DNA from 2 places in the Saccharothrix sp. 6-C genome. Region 1 is predicted to be linked to the other one. Evidence: riboswitches for the same ligand, from Rfam matches in the RefSeq annotation. Region 1 holds a riboswitch; the other holds the start of a gene.

Region 1 (8,101 bases):
ACGGGCCGGCTCACGTGGCCGCAGGGCGAGCCGGGCCGGTTCGAACTGGACTACGAGCTGCGCTGACCACCGAGCAGGTCCCACGGCTGCCCGGTCCTCCCGGCCGCCACGGCGAGGACCAGCCGCTCGCGGACCAGCACGGACAGACCGCTCCCGCGGTCGGTCCCGCGGTCCGCGAGCGCGGAAGCGGTCCGCAGCCCCTCCACCGGGCCGACCGGACGCTCCAGCACACCGAGGAACAGCGCTCCGGGCTCTCCCGCGAGGAGGTCGGAGGGCGCCCAACCACCGCGCAACGGCCGGTCCGCGACGCGGATGCCGGTCGGTGGCGCGCTGCGGTACAACTGCTCCTCGACCCGCGCCCGAGTGGTGAGCACCTGCTCGAAGAGGTACTCGGTGTCGCCGTCTCCCGACCGCCGATCACCCGGCGACCCGACCGCCGGTGCTTCCGCCTCCCCGTCCCGCCGGTCGGTGAAGTCGAGCGGGAGCCGCTGCTCCGAACCGGCCTTGCGGTAGACGTCGACGGTGACGTCCGTGCCGGCGAGGTAGCACCAGGTCATCACCAACGGGTGATCGCCGTGGGCCTGCGCCCACGGCAACAGCGCGTTCAGGCGATCCCACGGTTCCTTCGTCACGCTGACCGGCCGTCGTTCCGTCCGCCCGCGCGCCTCACCGGCGAGCCACTGGCCCTTCAAGGCGAACAGGAGGTCGGGCCGCACCCCGGAGCGGGCGAACCGCCCCGCCGACGTGGCGGGCAAGGCGTCGAAGTCGTACAGCGGCCCGAACCGGCTGATGCCCTCCGTGTTCCGGACGCGTTCGGTCAGCATCCCCAAGCCCACGGCCTCGGTCACGAACGACTTGATGCGGCGCGCGCTCGACCTGAACTCATCGGCGCGCAGCACGAAGGCGCCGGCGGTCGTGGTCCTCAGGTACGAGGTGACCAACGCCAGCTCCAGCAGGCGAGTGCCGTGCTTGACCGCGTGCGGAGCCGCCGGAGCGAGCGCGTTGACCTCGAGAGCCTGCAACAGGTCGACGTCGACCGGGCCGGCTCCGTCCTCCCGGACGATGTCCTCGACCTTCGGCGTCCCACTGGACGAGTGGCCCACCAGGTAGACGTGATCACGAACGGTCACCAGGCTCATCCGGCGGACTCTAACCAACCCCGGTCCGCCGGTCGCGGACCGGGACGGCGGGCCACCACCTTTCGGTCGGTGGCCCGCCACGCGTCCTCGGTCAGCCGCCGTAGGCCGAGACCGGCGGGCAGGAGCAGACCAGGTTGCGGTCGCCCTTGGCGCCGTCGATGCGACGCACCGGCGGCCAGATCTTCGGCGCCGAGGCGCCCGCCGGGAACACCGCCACCTCGCGGCTGTACGGGTGGTCCCACTCGGTCGCGATGCAGGCCGCCGTGTGCGGCGCGTTGCGCAGCGGGTTGTCGTCCGCCGGCCACTCGCCCGAGCCGACGCGGTCGATCTCGTGCCGGATCGCGATCATCGCGTCGATGAACCGGTCGATCTCGGCCAGGTCCTCGCTCTCCGTCGGCTCCACCATGAGCGTGCCCGCCACCGGGAACGACATGGTCGGCGCGTGCAGCCCGTAGTCGGCCAGCCGCTTCGCCACGTCGTCCACCGTCACACCGGTCGCCTTGGTGATCGGCCGCAGGTCGAGGATGCACTCGTGGGCCACGAAACCGCCCTCGCCGGTGTAGAGCACGGGGAAGTGCTCGTCCAACCGGCGCGCCACGTAGTTCGCCGCCGCCACCGCGGTCAACGTCGCCCGCCGCAGCCCGTCGCCGCCCATCATCCGCACGTACGCCCACGAGATCGGCAGGATCGACGCCGAACCCCACGGCGCGGCGCTGATCGGGCCGACACCGGTCGCCGGGCCGGCCGCCGGCTGGAGCGGGTGGTTCGGCAGGAACGGCGCCAGGTGCGAGCGCACGCCGATCGGCCCGACGCCCGGGCCACCGCCGCCGTGCGGGATGCAGAACGTCTTGTGCAGGTTCAGGTGCGACACGTCCGACCCGAACTTGCCGTACCGCGCCAGGCCGATCAGCGCGTTGAGGTTCGCGCCGTCCACGTACACCTGGCCGCCCGCGTCGTGCACCAGCCCGCACACCTCGCGCACGGTGTCCTCGTACACGCCGTGCGTCGACGGGTAGGTGATCATGATCGCGGCCAGCGAGTCGCGGTGCGCGTCGATCGTCGAACGCAGGTGCTCGACGTCCACGTTGCCGCGGTCGTCGCACTTGACGACCACGACCCGCATCCCGGCCATCACGGCGGAAGCGGCGTTGGTGCCGTGCGCGCTCGACGGGATCAGGCACACGTCGCGGTGCGAGTCGCCGTTGGCCAGGTGGTAGGCGCGGATCGCCAGCAGCCCCGCGAACTCGCCCTGGCTGCCCGCGTTGGGCTGCAACGACACCGCGTCGTAGCCGGTCACCTCGGCCAGCCACCGCTCCAGGTCCGCGACGATCGTCAGCAGGCCGGCGGCGTCCGACGCGGGCGCGAACGGGTGCAGGTCGGCGAACTCCGGCCACGTCACGGGCTCCATCTCGGCCGTGGCGTTGAGCTTCATCGTGCACGAGCCCAGCGGGATCATGCTGCGGTCCAGCGCCACGTCCTTGTCCGACAGCGCGCGCAGGTAGCGCAGCAGCGCGGTCTCGGAGCGGTGCGCGTGGAACACCGGGTGGGTCAGGTAGTCGCTGGTGCGGCGCAGGTCGGCGGGGATGCCGTCGGCGGTGTCGGCGTCCAGGCCGTCCACGTCGCCGACCGTCACGCCGAACGCCTGCCACACCGCGACGAGGTGCTCGCGCGTGGTGGTCTCGTCGCACGCGATCGACACCACGTCCTCGTCGACCTGCCACAGGTTCACGCCGAGGTCGCGGGCGGCGGAGACGACGGCGGCGGCGCGGCCCTCCACACGGGCGCGCACGGTGTCGAAGAACTCGCCGTGCACGACCTCGACGCCGCCCTCCAGCAGCCCGGCGGCCAGCACGGTCGCCATCCGGTGGGCGCGGGTCGCGATGGCCTTCAGCCCTTCCGGGCCGTGGTACACCGCGTACATCGACGCGATCACCGCGAGCAGCACCTGCGCGGTGCAGATGTTGCTGGTCGCCTTCTCCCGGCGGATGTGCTGCTCACGCGTCTGCAGCGCGAGGCGGTAGGCGAGCGAGCCGTCGGCGTCCACGGACACGCCGACGAGCCGGCCGGGGAGCTGCCGCTCCAAGCCCTGGCGCACGGCCATGTACCCCGCGTGCGGCCCGCCGAACCCGATCGGCACGCCGAACCTCTGCGTGGTGCCGATGACCACGTCCGCGCCGATCTCGCCCGGGGGGCGCAGCAGCGTCAACGCCAGCAGGTCGGCGGCGACGACGGCCTGCGCGCCGGCCTTGTGGATCTCCTCGACGACCGCCGCGTGGTCGCGCACCACGCCGGACGCGCCGGGGTAGGACAGCAGCACGCCGAAGAAGTCGCCGCCGAGGCCGAGGCCCTCGATGCCCTGCGACAGGTCCGCGGTGACGATCTCGATCCCCAGCGGCTCGGCACGCGTCTCGATGACGGCCAGCGTCTGCGGCAGCGTGTCGGCGTCCACCACGAACTTGGTCGACTTCGACCGTCCCGCGCGGCGGACCAGCGTCATCGCCTCGGCGGCGGCGGTGGACTCGTCCAGCATCGACGCGTTGGCCAGCGGCAGACCGGTCAGGTCGGCGACCATCGTCTGGAAGTTGAGCAGCGCTTCGAGGCGGCCCTGGGAGATCTCCGGCTGGTACGGCGTGTACGCCGTGTACCAGGCGGGGCTCTCCAGCACGTTGCGGCGGATCACCGGCGGCGTGGTGGTGCCGTAGTAGCCGAGCCCGATCATCTGCGTCATCGGGCGGTTGCGCGCGGCGAGGGCGCGCAGCTCGGCCAGCGCCTCGGTCTCGGTGGCGGGCGCGGGCAGGTCCAGCACCAGGTCGCGCTCCCGGATCGACTCGGGGACGGCGTGCTGCGCCAGTTCCTCCAGCGAGCCGACGCCGATCACGTCGAGGATGCGGGCCAGCTCGGCGGGCCGCGGGCCCACGTGCCGGTCGGCGAACGGGGTGCCGTGCTCGAGTGCGGCGAGGGGGATGCGGTCCTGCGTCATCGGTGCTGGCCTCCAGGGCTCCGGACAGACTTCTGCCGTTGCCCTCCCCCTCTGTCTTCTGCCCGGCGTCGGGCGCCTGAGAGCTTCACCCGGCTGTCGGGTTTGCACCGTCGGCGGGGTCGGTCGGTGGTGGCCGACCCGCTTTCCAGAGGCGTCTCACCCGCACGGTCCTTGCGCCTGAGAGGTTCCGGGGAGGATTTGCTCCTTCGGCGCCGAGACTGGCTCGGACTCTCCCGCACGGGATAAAGCGACTACGCGCGAAATCGTACCCGGCAGGTGGGTGAACGGCACCGCCGGCGCGACGCGGATCTCACCGCGTGGCGCCGCTCGTCACCTGCCCGCCGGCAGGCCCGGTCAGCCGATGGCCCTGGTCCGGCGGCGACGGGACAGCTCGTCGTTGGCCGGCTCCACGATCTCCGCGCCGTCCGCCCGTTCGGCGGGGAAGTCGTGGATCGTGCCGCTGATCTCCCGCATCGCGCCGGAGACGGCGATCCCGAACACCCCCTGGCCGCCCTGGAGCAGGTCGACCACCTCTTCCGGCGACGTGCACTCGTAGACGGTGGTGCCGTCGCTGAACAGCGTGATCCGGGCCAGGTCCTGCACGCCGCGGCGACGCAGGTGGTCGACCGCGACCCGGATGTTCTGCAACGAGACACCGGTGTCCAGCAGCCGCTTGACGACCTTGAGGACCAGGATGTCCTTGAACGAGTAGAGCCGTTGGCTGCCGGAGCCCTGGGCACTCCTTATCGTCGGGTTGACCAGCCCCGTGCGCGCCCAGTAGTCCAGCTGGCGGTAGGTGATGCCCGCGATCTGGCACGCGGCGGGGCCGCGGTACCCGACCAGTTCGTCCGGCAGCGAGGAGTCCGGGAACAGCTCACCCTGTTCGCCGGATCCGGCCCGGATGGGCGCTTCCTCGACCACGCCTGCCTCCCCTCGGTCCGGTCACGACGACCGGCGACCAACGTGAAGCCGCCGCGGTGTCCGAATCACACCGTGGCAATTCACCTGAGTTCGACGGTAAGACCGCCTAGGGGGCAGGTCAACGCGACGCGCGGGACGTGTCTGACCTCAACGTGAGGTTGAGGTTGAGAGAGTCGGCCGTCGTAAGCCATTCGGGTGACGTTTAGTGATCGTTTAGCCGATCAAGGTTGACGTTGTGTAACCCAGCCGCGTGACCCTCGGAGGGATCACGTGGACCCGATCCACAACGGACCGCACACGCCCGCGAGACGCCGTTCACGGCTCGGGACCGCACGGCTCGGCCCTTCACGACACCGCCCGACCCCATCGGTCCTGTCAAGCACCCGACCCGCTTGTCCCCAGCCGGGCGTGACGCCACCGAGAGGCCGATCCCCGGGTGCGCGGAGCGGACGGACGCGGTCGCAGGGGCCGGCGGGCATGCGGGACTCCGGACCCCCGGACCGCGGCCACCGATCGACCTGGAGCGGGGCCCGGACCCGGACCCGGGTGGACGGACGCTGAACTACGTGTCCGCGCCGCGGAAGTCCTCGGGCGAGACGGAGTCGAGGAACTCGCGGAACTTCTCGACCTCGTCCTCCTGCTCGTCCGGGATGATGAGGCCGGCTTCCGCCAGCACCGACTCCTCCGCGTGGATCGGCACGCCGATCCTCAGCGCCAGCGCCACCGAGTCGCTCGGCCGCGCGGACACCCGGATGTCGCCGTCGAAGACCAGCTCGGCGAAGTACGTGCCTTCTTGCAGGTCCGTGATCCGCACCTGCTCCAACTGCCGGCCGAGTGCCCCGATGACGTCCTTGAGCAGGTCGTGCGTCAACGGCCGGGCAGGACGGACACCTTGCTGCTCCAACGCGATCGCCGTGGCCTCGACCGATCCGATCCAGATCGGCAGGTACCGTTCGCCCTCGGTTTCGCGCAGCAGCAGGATCGGCTGGTTGGCGGGCAGTTCCACCCGCACGCCGACGACGCGCATTTCGCTCATCGGGTCTCGCCTCCCTCAGCGCGCTGAAATTCTGGCGTCCCCGCTACCAACGAGGATCCCCCACGTACTCTTTCGACGCTACCCGCCAAGCGGGCCCTGTGCGCAACCGCCCGCCCGCTTCCGATCACGATGCGGACACGCGTTCACCTCGGCGAAACCGGGCGTCCGACGACGTCACGCAGGCCCACCTTCACCAAGAGTGTGTGCAGCGTTACGGACAGCGCCGCCAACTCCCGCACGACCTCGTCACGTTCGCGCGGTTGGCGCCCCGCGCCGACGACCTGCTCCACCAGCCCGACCTCGCGGTCGGCCGCGGCGCGGAACGGGCGCAGGTGGCGCGCCTCCAGCCCGTGCTCGGCCATCGCCCGCACGGTGGACGCGATCTGCACCGCCTCGTGGTCGTAGAACCCGCCCGCACCCGGCCTGATCAGGCCGTGCTGCTCCAGGTCCGCCAACACGCCCGGCTCGATGCCCGCTCGCGCCAGCAGGTCTTCGCGGGTGACCCGGTGCCCGGCGGCCGGGGTGAGGTCGACCCCGCGGGTCGCCTTCTGGTCGGCCGCGTCCAACTGCTCCTTGATGACCTTCAGCGGCAGGTACCTGTCCCGTTGTGCGGACAGGACGTACCGCAGGCGGTCCACGTCGGCGGACGTGAACTGCCGGTACCCCGAGGCCGTGCGCGCCGGGCGGACCAAGCCCTCCGACTCCAGGAATCGGATCTTGGAGATGGTGACGTCGGGGAAGTCGGGCCGCAGCTGGGCCAGCACCGCCCCGATGCTCAACACCCCGCGTGGCCGCCCGGCCGCCGTCACCGGAGCCCCATCGCTCAGGCCCCCTGGCCCCCGGCGCCCGGACCGGTCAGGAACACGAGGCGGAACTTGCCGATCTGCACCTCGTCGCCGTTCGCCAGCACCGCCTGGTCGACGGGCTCGCGGTTGACGTAGGTGCCGTTGAGGCTGCCCACGTCGATGACCACGAACTCGCCGCCCTCGCGGCGGAACTCGGCGTGGCGGCGGGAGACCGTCACGTCGTCGAGGAAGATGTCGCTGTCGGGGTGCCGCCCCGCGCTGGTGGTGTCGCGGTCCAGCAGGAACCTCGACCCCGCGTTGGGGCCGCGCTTGACCACGAGCAGCGCCGATCCGGCGGGCAGTGCGTCGACACCCGCGACGGCCGGCTCCTGGGCGGGCGCCTCGGCGCCCTCGACCTCGGCGAGGAAGTCGGCCCGGAAAACGGAGGTCCGCTCCGGGGACTGCTCGGGCGGAACGCCTGGCCCGTCGTTCGTGCTCACCTGAGCTCTCCTCCTGCTGCTGGAACCGTCGAGACCGCTAGAACCTATCGTGCCCGAACCCTGGTCTGAGGAGCGGCTCCCCCACCGACCGAAGAGCCGCCGGAAGATCGACGTCACTCCGCGGCCGCCAGCTCCTGGTACGCGGCGGCGTCGAGCAGGTCGTCGACCGCGGAGGGGTCCTCCAGCCGCAGCTCCACCATCCACCCCTCGCCGTACGGGTCGGAGTTCACCAGGTCGGGCTGCTGGTCGAGCGAGTCGTTGCGGGCCACGACCTCGCCGGCGAGCGGCGCGTAGATGTCGGACACGCTCTTGGTCGACTCGACCTCACCCAGCGTCTGCCCGGCGGCGACCTGCTCGCCGAGTTCCGGGAGCTGGACGAACACGACGTCACCCAGTTGTTCCTGGGCGTAGTCGGTGATGCCCACGCGCACGGTGTCCTCACCGGTGCGCAGCACCCACTCATGTTCCTCGGTGTACTTGAGCTCCTCGGGAATCACCGCGGTGTGCTCCTTCAATGACGGTGGATCAACGCTCCGCCGGATCTTCCCACGTCGGCGTTCAGGCCGGCGCGACACCCGGCCGTCGGCGCATCGCGAGGGTGAACTGGTAGACGTACAGCACGCCCGACCACAGGTACAAGGCTCCTCCCCAGACCATGAACGCGTACGCCACCGGACGGGCGATCTGCGCGGCGGTCGAGGCGCCCTGGGCGAGCAGGAGCATGGGGAACGCGTACAGCA
Region 2 (8,101 bases), 340 kb from region 1:
GACCTTCACCCCGCGCTCCGGTGTCAGCAGCTCGCGCCACCGCGCCTCGTCGAACCGCCGCTCCAGGGCCAACGTCGAGCCGAACGCCTCGGGGTCGCTGCCCAGCGCGCTGAGCCGGATGTCACGCCACGTCGCCCAGTCGTCGGGCCCGAGCCGCCGCAGTCGCATACCCCAGTGTGCCGCAAGTCCGCGCGACCTCGCCCGTCGCCGCGCGGCGGCGACGACGGACACTGACTTTTGCGCTCACGATCAACCCGGACGCAGCGCGCTGCGGTCATGGCGGCGCGGGCCGGCCGGTGGGACCGTCGGGACATGCCAACTCGCCGTTCCGCATGGATGACCGAGGACCTGGACCAGTTGCGCAAGCTGGCCCGCACGTTCTTCGAGAAGGAAGCCGTCCCGCACCAGGAGCGCTGGGCCGCGCAGAAGCAGGTGGACCGGGACTTCTGGCGCCAGGCGGGCGGGCTCGGCCTGCTGTGCCTGTCCATCCCGGAGGAGTACGGCGGTGGCGGCGGCACGTTCGCGCACGAGGCCGTGCTGCTGGAGGAGCAGGCCCGGTGCGGCGACACGGCGTGGGGCAACAGCGTGCACAGCGGGATCGTCGCCCACTACATCAACGCCTACGGCACCGAGGAGCAGAAGCGGCGCTGGCTGCCGAAGATGGCCTCGGGCGAGTACGTCGGCGCGATCGCCATGTCCGAGCCCGGCGGCGGCTCCGACCTGCAGAACATCAAGACGCGGGCGCTGCGGCGCGGTGACGAGTACCTGCTGTCGGGCTCGAAGACGTTCATCACCAACGGCGCGCAGGCCGACCTGGTCGTCGTGGTCGCCAAGACCGACCCCGGCCAGGGCGCGACCGGCATCTCGCTGCTGGTCGTGGAGACCGCCCAGGCGGCGGGCTTCCGCCGGGGCCGGGTGCTGGACAAGATCGGGATGCACGGCCAGGACACCGCCGAGCTGTTCTTCGACGACGTCCGCGTGCCCGCGGCGAACCTGCTCGGCACCGGCGAGGGCCAGGGGTTCATCCAGCTGATGCAGCAGCTGCCGCAGGAACGGCTGATCATCGCGGTGGCGTCGATCGCGGGCATCGAGGCGGCGGTGGACCTCACGGTGGCCTACGTCAAGGACCGCACCGCGTTCGGCCGGGAGCTGATCAAGTTCCAGAACACCCGGTTCAAGCTCGCCGAGTGCGCCACCGAGGCCCGCGTGACCAGGGCTTTCGTCGACGAGTGCGTGCAGGAGCACCTGGCGGGCCGGCTCGACGTGCCCACCGCCGCGATGGCCAAGTGGTGGGCCACCGAGCGGCTGTGCCAGGTGGTGGACGAGTGCGTGCAGCTGTTCGGCGGCTACGGCTACATGGCCGAGTACCCGATCGCGCGCGCGTGGGCGGACGCGCGGGTGCAGAAGATCTACGGCGGGACGAACGAGATCATGAAGGAAATCATCGCGAGGTCGCTCTAGTGCCGGGGCCGCTGGAGGGGCTGAAGGTCGTCGAGCTGGCCGGTCTCGCGCCCGCGCCGTTCGGCTGCATGGTGCTGGCCGACCTCGGCGCGTCGGTGGTCCGGGTGGACCGCGTCGGCGGCGGCACGGAGGTGCCGCTGCTCGGCCGCGGGCGGCGCTCGATCGGCGTGGACGTGCGCCGACCCGAGGGCGCCGAGCTGGTGCTGCGCCTGGTCGCGGAGTCGGACGTGCTGGTCGAGGGCTTCCGGCCCGGCGTGACCGAACGGCTGGGCATCGGCCCGGCGCAGTGCCTGGCCCGCAACCCGGGGCTGGTCTACGGCCGGATGACCGGCTGGGGCCAGGACGGGCCGCTGGCCGACCGCGCCGGGCACGACATCAACTACATCGCGGTGGCGGGCGCGCTGGAGCCGATCGGCCGGGCGGGCGCGCCGCCGACCGTGCCGCTCAACCTCGTCGGCGACTTCGGCGGCGGCGGGCTGCTGCTGGCGCTGGGCGTGCTGGCGGCGCTGTACGAGCGGGGGAGGTCCGGGCGCGGGCAGGTGGTGGACGCCGCCATGGTCGACGGCGCGGCGCTGCTGACCACGTTCGTGCACGGGATGTCGTCGGTGGGCGCCTGGCCGGGCGCGCGCGGGACGAACCTGCTGGACGGCGGCGCGCCGTTCTACGACGTGTACGAGGCGGCCGACGGCGGGTTCGTCAGCGTCGGCGCCCTGGAGGACAAGTTCTACGCCGAGCTGCTGGTCGTGCTGGGGCTCGCCGACGCCGGGCTGCCCGGCCGGCACGACCCGGCGAACTGGCCGGAGCTGCGGGCCCGCATCGCCGCCGCGGTGGCGACCCGGACCAGGGACGAGTGGGCCGCGCTCGCGGAGGGCACGGACGCGTGCCTCGCGCCGGTGCTGGCGCCGGGGGAGGCGCCGGGGCACGGGCACAACGCCGGGCGGGGGACGTTCGTCGAGGTCGCGGGGGTGGCGCAGCCCGCGCCCGCGCCGCGCTTCGGTCGCACGCCCGCGGCCACGCCGACCCCGCCGCCCGCGGTCGGCGAGCACACCGCCGAGGTGCTGACCGGGCTGGGGCTGGGCGAGGACGAGATCGCCGCGCTGCGGGCGTCCGGCGTGATCGGGTGATGACCCGATCGAGCAAGGAAAAAGGCGCGCGAAATCACCTGAAGGGGTAACGGAAATGAGAGGCAGCCGTCATCGACCTTTGTCACGCTCGGTGCGTGCTTCGGCGCAATCAGGTGATGGGCTGTGCAGAGGTGGCAGTGTCTGAAGAACCTCGGTGTCCGTGCCAGGGGGTGGGCGAGTGGCCCGTACCTTGGTGATCGGCGGGACCACTGGTCCCCTTGATCGTCCGTTCGGGTGACGCTCGGGGTCCCTCAGGCGTGGTTGCGTGGTGTTCGTGCGACCGGTCGAGGGACGGCGGCGGGTTCGATCGTCATCATCCGGGTGAATGAGGGACCATGGCCGTTGACACGACCGGTGCGGCGCACGGCCGCACCTCCCAGTCGGACGGACGGAGACCGATCAGTGAACGTCAAGAAGGTGGTGACGCTGGCGGCGGTCGCGCTGGTGCTGTTCCTCCTGATCACCCAGCCGAACGAGTCCGCCGAAGCGGTGCGGACCGCGGTCGGGTGGCTCCAGTCCGGCGCCGAGTCGATCATCACCTTCGTTCGCAGCCTCTTCGCCTAGGGGACGCGCGGCAGCCCCGCGAACTCCGCTCAATGCGGTCACGATCGGTGACCACGGCCCTCGAACGTTGCACCGTACGGGTGGAATGAGGGCTATAACGCCCTGGTAACAGGGTTTTTGACAAACCAGGGTCTAGCGGTTGTCGGTACCCGCTAATACGGTGCGTCGCATTGGCTGATCTTCGACCGATGAGGAGGCAGAATGGTCGAGGACTCCGGAGTCGACGAGCTGTTGCGGCAGTGGGCGGCTGAGCGCTCGGACGACGCCGAGCTGCAGGAGGTGAACCGGATCAAGGACGCGTGGCTCGCGGAAGCGCCGCCGTCCGCGCCGGGGATCCCGGTGCAGCGGGCGAATGGCGGTCCCCGCGGCCTGGTGAAGGTCGAGTCCGCGGATCCGGCGTACGTGGCGGCGATGCGGAAGCGGGCGCCCGAGGTGCCCGAGCCCCTGCTCGCCGCGGCCGCCAGCTACTGGCAGCTGGTGGGCGACCTGTCCGAGGCGGAGCAGTGGTGGGACGCGGGCATCAGCCCGCTGGACCAGCGCGCTCTCGACTACCGGGCGGCCGGGCTCTCGCCCGCCGACCTCGGTCGTCGCCTCGGCCCGATGACGGTGCTCCAGCACCTGCGTCGGGGTAGCGCGGCGGCCTGGTGCGTGGCCAGGTTGCAGAGGCAACGCCGGGACGGCGTGGCCTAGGTCCGACGAGTCGGGGCGGGCTCCTGAGGTCGAGGAGCCCTCACCGTGGAGGGTGCGGGCTCCCGTGCGGGGAGCCCCAGCCCCGTGCGAAGTACTCTTGAGGCGTGCGAGGCCTCATCACCCCCCAGCGCCTGGCCATCGGGGCCGTCTGCCTGGCGTCGCTGGTCGTGTGCTGCGGCCTGGCCTACTGGCAGTGGGACCGGTTCTCCCAGGCCGGCGGCACGTTCCAGAACCTGGGTTACGTGTTCCAGTGGCCGCTGTTCGGCCTCTTCCCCGCGTTCATGGTGTGGCGCATCCGCAGGCTGGACGCCCGCCGCCGGGCCGAGGCCGCCGACGAGGCCGCGCCGGAGCCGGTGGCCGCGCCGTCGCGGCCGGTCGTTACCGTTGAGCCCGTCAGAGCGCCCGTGCGGGACGACGAGGACGAAGAGCTCGCGGCCTACAACCGCATGCTCGCCGAACTCAACGCGCGGGACCAGCGGTGAGCGAAGGTAGGGCGATGAGCGGCGCGTTGACCAGGTTCCGGTTCATGGCTTACGTGGTCGGTGTCGGCCTGCTGCTGCTCGTGGTCGGCATGATCGCCAAGTACGCGGGCGGCAACGCGGGCATGGTGCAGGTCATCGGCCCCATCCACGGCTTCCTCTACGCGGTGTACCTGGTGCTCACCGTCGACCTCGCGCTCAAGTCCCGCTGGTCGATCAAGGGCACGGTGCTGGTGCTGCTCGCGGGCACGATCCCGTTCGTGTCGTTCTACGCCGAGCGCAAGGTGGTCGAGAGCGTCCGGGCCGAGAAGAGCCTGTGACCGGGCTTGACCCCGCCCGCCGGGCACCCCTAGCGTCTGGCGGTACCAACTGAACACGGCCGTCGATGTCGCGCGGGAGAGTCCCCGAGCGGGGCGCCGAAGGAGCAACTCCTCCCCGGAATCTCTCAGGCCCAGGTACCGCGCGACGAAGGCAACTCTGGAAAGCAGGCGCACCCGGTGCGCCTCGCCCACGGTGCAAGCCGCCCTCACCCGGTGGCGAAGCTCTCAGGCTCATGGCAGAGGGGGAGGCTCACTCGACGAGGAGTCTCCGGTGGACCGTGTCATCCTTTCGCTCGTGAATCTCTCGGACGTGCCCGCCCGTCGACCCGACCGGTCGGCCCATCGGCATGTCCGCACCCAGGGAGGGCCCGCCTGATGGAAAGCCGCCGCACGCCCCTGCACGCCGAACACGAGGCGTTGGGGGCCATGTTCACCGACTTCGCGGGCTGGCGGATGCCGCTGCGCTACGACAGCGAGCTGGCCGAGCACCACGCGGTGCGCACGTCGGCGGGCCTGTTCGACCTGACCCACATGGGTGAGATCCTGCTCACCGGCCCGGAGGCGGGCGCCGCGCTGGACCACGCCCTGGTCGGCCACGCGTCCGCGATCGGCGTCGGCCGCGCCCGCTACACGATGATCTGCGAGGCCGACGGCGGGGTGATCGACGACCTGATCGTGTACCGCCTCGACCCCTCCGCGCCCACCGCCGGGGGACGCACGTCGGCCGGCCACGACGAGTACCTCGTCGTGGCCAACGCCTCCAACGCCGCCGTCGTGCACGCGGCCCTGGTCGAGCGGGCCGAGGGCTTCGACGCGACCGTCACGGACGCCTCGACCGACTACGCGCTGCTCGCCGTGCAGGGCCCGAAGGCCACCGCCATCCTCGCCGGCCTCACACCGACCGACCTGGCCGCGGTGAAGTACTACGCGTCGTACCCGACCGAGGTCGCCGGCAAGCCCGTGCTGCTGGCCCGCACCGGCTACACCGGCGAGGACGGCTTCGAGCTGTTCGTCGCCCCGGACGACGCCGCGCACGTCTGGCAGGCCCTGCTCGAGGCGGGCGCGCCGCACGACCTCAAGCCCGCCGGCCTCGGCTGCCGCGACACGCTGCGGCTGGAGGCGGGCATGCCGCTGTACGGCAACGAGCTGGGCCGCGACCGCACGCCGTTCCAGGCGAACCTGGGCCGGGTGGTGAAGCTGGACAAGCCGGGTGACTTCGTCGGCCGCGAGGCGCTGGCCGCCGTCGCCGAGCGGGGCGCCGAGCAGGTGCTGGTCGGCCTGAAGACCGCCTCGCGCCGCGCGCCGCGGCACGGCTACCCGGTGCTGGACGCCTCCGGCGCCCGGATCGGCGAGGTGACCAGCGGCGCGTTGTCGCCGACCCTGGGCTACTCGGTGGCGATGGCGTACGTCACCGTCGGCAACACCGAGCCGGGCACGCGGCTCTCGGTGGACGTCCGCGGCAGGCACGAGCCGGTCGAAGTCGTCGCACTGCCCTTCTACAAGCGCACCTCGTAAGGGAGACCCCACACATGTCCGAGCACTTCAACACCTCCCTCGCGGAGTTCGACCCGGAGGTCGCGGACGCCGTCGCCGCCGAGCTGCACCGGCAGCAGAGCACGCTGGAGATGATCGCCTCGGAGAACTTCACGCCGGTGTCGGTGCTCCAGGCGCAGGGGTCGGTGCTGACGAACAAGTACGCCGAGGGCTACCCGGGCCGCCGCTACTACGGCGGCTGCGAGAACGTCGACGTGATCGAGCGGCTGGCGATCGAGCGGGTCAAGGCGCTGTTCGGCGCGGGCTTCGCGAACGTGCAGCCGCACTCGGGCGCGCAGGCCAACGCGTGCGCGATGTTCGCCCTGCTCCAGCCGGGGGACACGATCCTGGGCCTCGACCTCGCGCACGGCGGCCACCTCACCCACGGCATGCGGATCAACTTCTCCGGCAAGCTCTACCACGTGGTGCCCTACCACGTGTCGGACTCCGACGGCCGGGTCGACATGGCCGAGGTGGAGCGGCTGGCGACCGAGCACAAGCCGAAGCTGATCGTGGCCGGCTGGTCGGCGTACCCGCGCCAGTTGGACTTCGCCGAGTTCCGCCGGATCGCCGACTCGGTGGGCGCGTACCTGATGGTCGACATGGCGCACTTCGCCGGCCTGGTGGCGGCGGGCCTGCACCCGAGCCCCGTGCCGCACGCGCACGTGGTGACCACGACCACGCACAAGACCCTCGGCGGCCCCCGCGGCGGCGTGATCCTGACCAACGAGGCCGACCTGGCGAAGAAGATCAACTCGGCGGTGTTCCCCGGCCAGCAGGGCGGCCCGCTGGAGCACGTGATCGCGGGCAAGGCGGTGGCGTTCAAGCACGCCGCGTCGCCCGAGTTCGCCGACCGCCAGCGGCGCACGGTCGAGGGCGCGAAGATCCTCGCCGAGCGGCTGTCCCAGCCCGACGCGGCGGCGGCGGGTGTGAAGGTGCTCACCGGCGGCACGGACGTGCACCTCGTGCTGGTGGACCTGGTGGGGTCCGAACTGGACGGCAAGCAGGCCGAGGACCGGCTGCACGAGGTGGGCATCACGGTCAACCGCAACGCGGTGCCGAACGACCCGCGCCCGCCGATGGTGACCTCCGGCCTGCGCATCGGCACGCCGGCGCTGGCCACGCGCGGGTTCGGCGCGGCCGACTTCGCCGAGGTGTCGGACGTGATCGCGGCGGCGCTGGGGTCCTCGCCGGACCTGGCGGAGCTGCGGTCGCGGGTCGAGGTGCTGGCCGCGAAGCACCCGCTGTACCCGACCCTGTGAACGACGACACGAAATAGCTCGCCAATACTGGAGGTTGTCCCGTGCGCAACCCGCGTACGGGACAACCGAAAGAGGCACCATGACCGCGACCCTCGACGCGCTGGCACTGCCGCGCGACGCACAGGACCTGCTGTTCCGCGAGGCCCGCACGGCGAACGCGTTCACCGACGAGCCGGTGACCGACGAGCAGCTCCGCGCCGTCTACGACCTCGTGAAGTGGGGTCCGACGGCGATGAACAGCCAGCCGCTGCGCGTGCTGTTCGTCCGCGGCGAGGACGCCAAGGCGCGCCTCGCGCCGCACATGGCCGAGGGCAACCGGGCCAAGACCGTCGCCGCGCCGGTGACCGCGATCCTGGCCGCCGACACCGACTTCCACGAGCACCTGGCCACCACGTTCCCGCACTTCCCGGGCGCGAAGGCGGCGTTCGCGGACGACGCGGCGCGCACCGAGGCGGCCAAGACCAGCGCGCTGCTCCAGGTCGGCTACTTCATCGTCGGCGTCCGCGCGGCCGGGCTGGCCGCGGGACCGATGAGCGGCTTCGACGCGGAAGGCGTGCGCGGCGAGTTCTTCGCCGACACCGGGCAGCTGCCCCTGGTGATCGTCAACATCGGACACCCGGACCACACCGGCACCCACCCGCGCAACCCGCGCCTGGACTTCGCCGACG

What was found. Region 1 has a riboswitch for glycine ahead of gcvP (aminomethyl-transferring glycine dehydrogenase). Riboswitches for the same ligand answer to the same signal wherever they lie in the genome.
Region 2: linked by a shared signal. The riboswitch ahead of gcvT (glycine cleavage system aminomethyltransferase GcvT) and the one ahead of gcvP (aminomethyl-transferring glycine dehydrogenase) in region 1 are both predicted to bind glycine.

What each region holds. Positions count from the first base shown of each region.
Region 1 covers NZ_CP064192.1:6,318,540-6,326,640, forward strand. Annotated here, with positions in the region: gene IOD16_RS26460 (DUF3224 domain-containing protein) at 1-66, shown strand, start outside; gene IOD16_RS26465 (hypothetical protein) at 51-1,139, opposite strand; gene gcvP (aminomethyl-transferring glycine dehydrogenase) at 1,231-4,119, opposite strand; glycine riboswitch at 4,275-4,365, opposite strand; gene IOD16_RS26475 (MerR family transcriptional regulator) at 4,474-5,040, opposite strand; gene IOD16_RS26480 (bifunctional nuclease family protein) at 5,603-6,076, opposite strand; gene ftsR (transcriptional regulator FtsR) at 6,220-6,885, opposite strand; gene garA (glycogen accumulation regulator GarA) at 6,900-7,361, opposite strand; gene gcvH (glycine cleavage system protein GcvH) at 7,475-7,858, opposite strand; gene IOD16_RS26500 (CDP-alcohol phosphatidyltransferase family protein) at 7,920-8,101, opposite strand, start outside.
Region 2 covers NZ_CP064192.1:6,655,064-6,663,164, reverse strand. Annotated here, with positions in the region: gene IOD16_RS28095 (GNAT family N-acetyltransferase) at 1-168, opposite strand, end outside; gene IOD16_RS28090 (acyl-CoA dehydrogenase family protein) at 337-1,461, shown strand; gene IOD16_RS28085 (CaiB/BaiF CoA transferase family protein) at 1,461-2,585, shown strand; gene IOD16_RS28080 (hypothetical protein) at 2,988-3,149, shown strand; gene IOD16_RS28075 (helix-turn-helix transcriptional regulator) at 3,351-3,839, shown strand; gene IOD16_RS28070 (hypothetical protein) at 3,944-4,321, shown strand; gene IOD16_RS28065 (DUF3817 domain-containing protein) at 4,336-4,638, shown strand; glycine riboswitch at 4,702-4,789, shown strand; glycine riboswitch at 4,791-4,885, shown strand; gene gcvT (glycine cleavage system aminomethyltransferase GcvT) at 5,011-6,153, shown strand; gene glyA (serine hydroxymethyltransferase) at 6,168-7,433, shown strand; gene IOD16_RS28050 (malonic semialdehyde reductase) at 7,513-8,101, shown strand, end outside.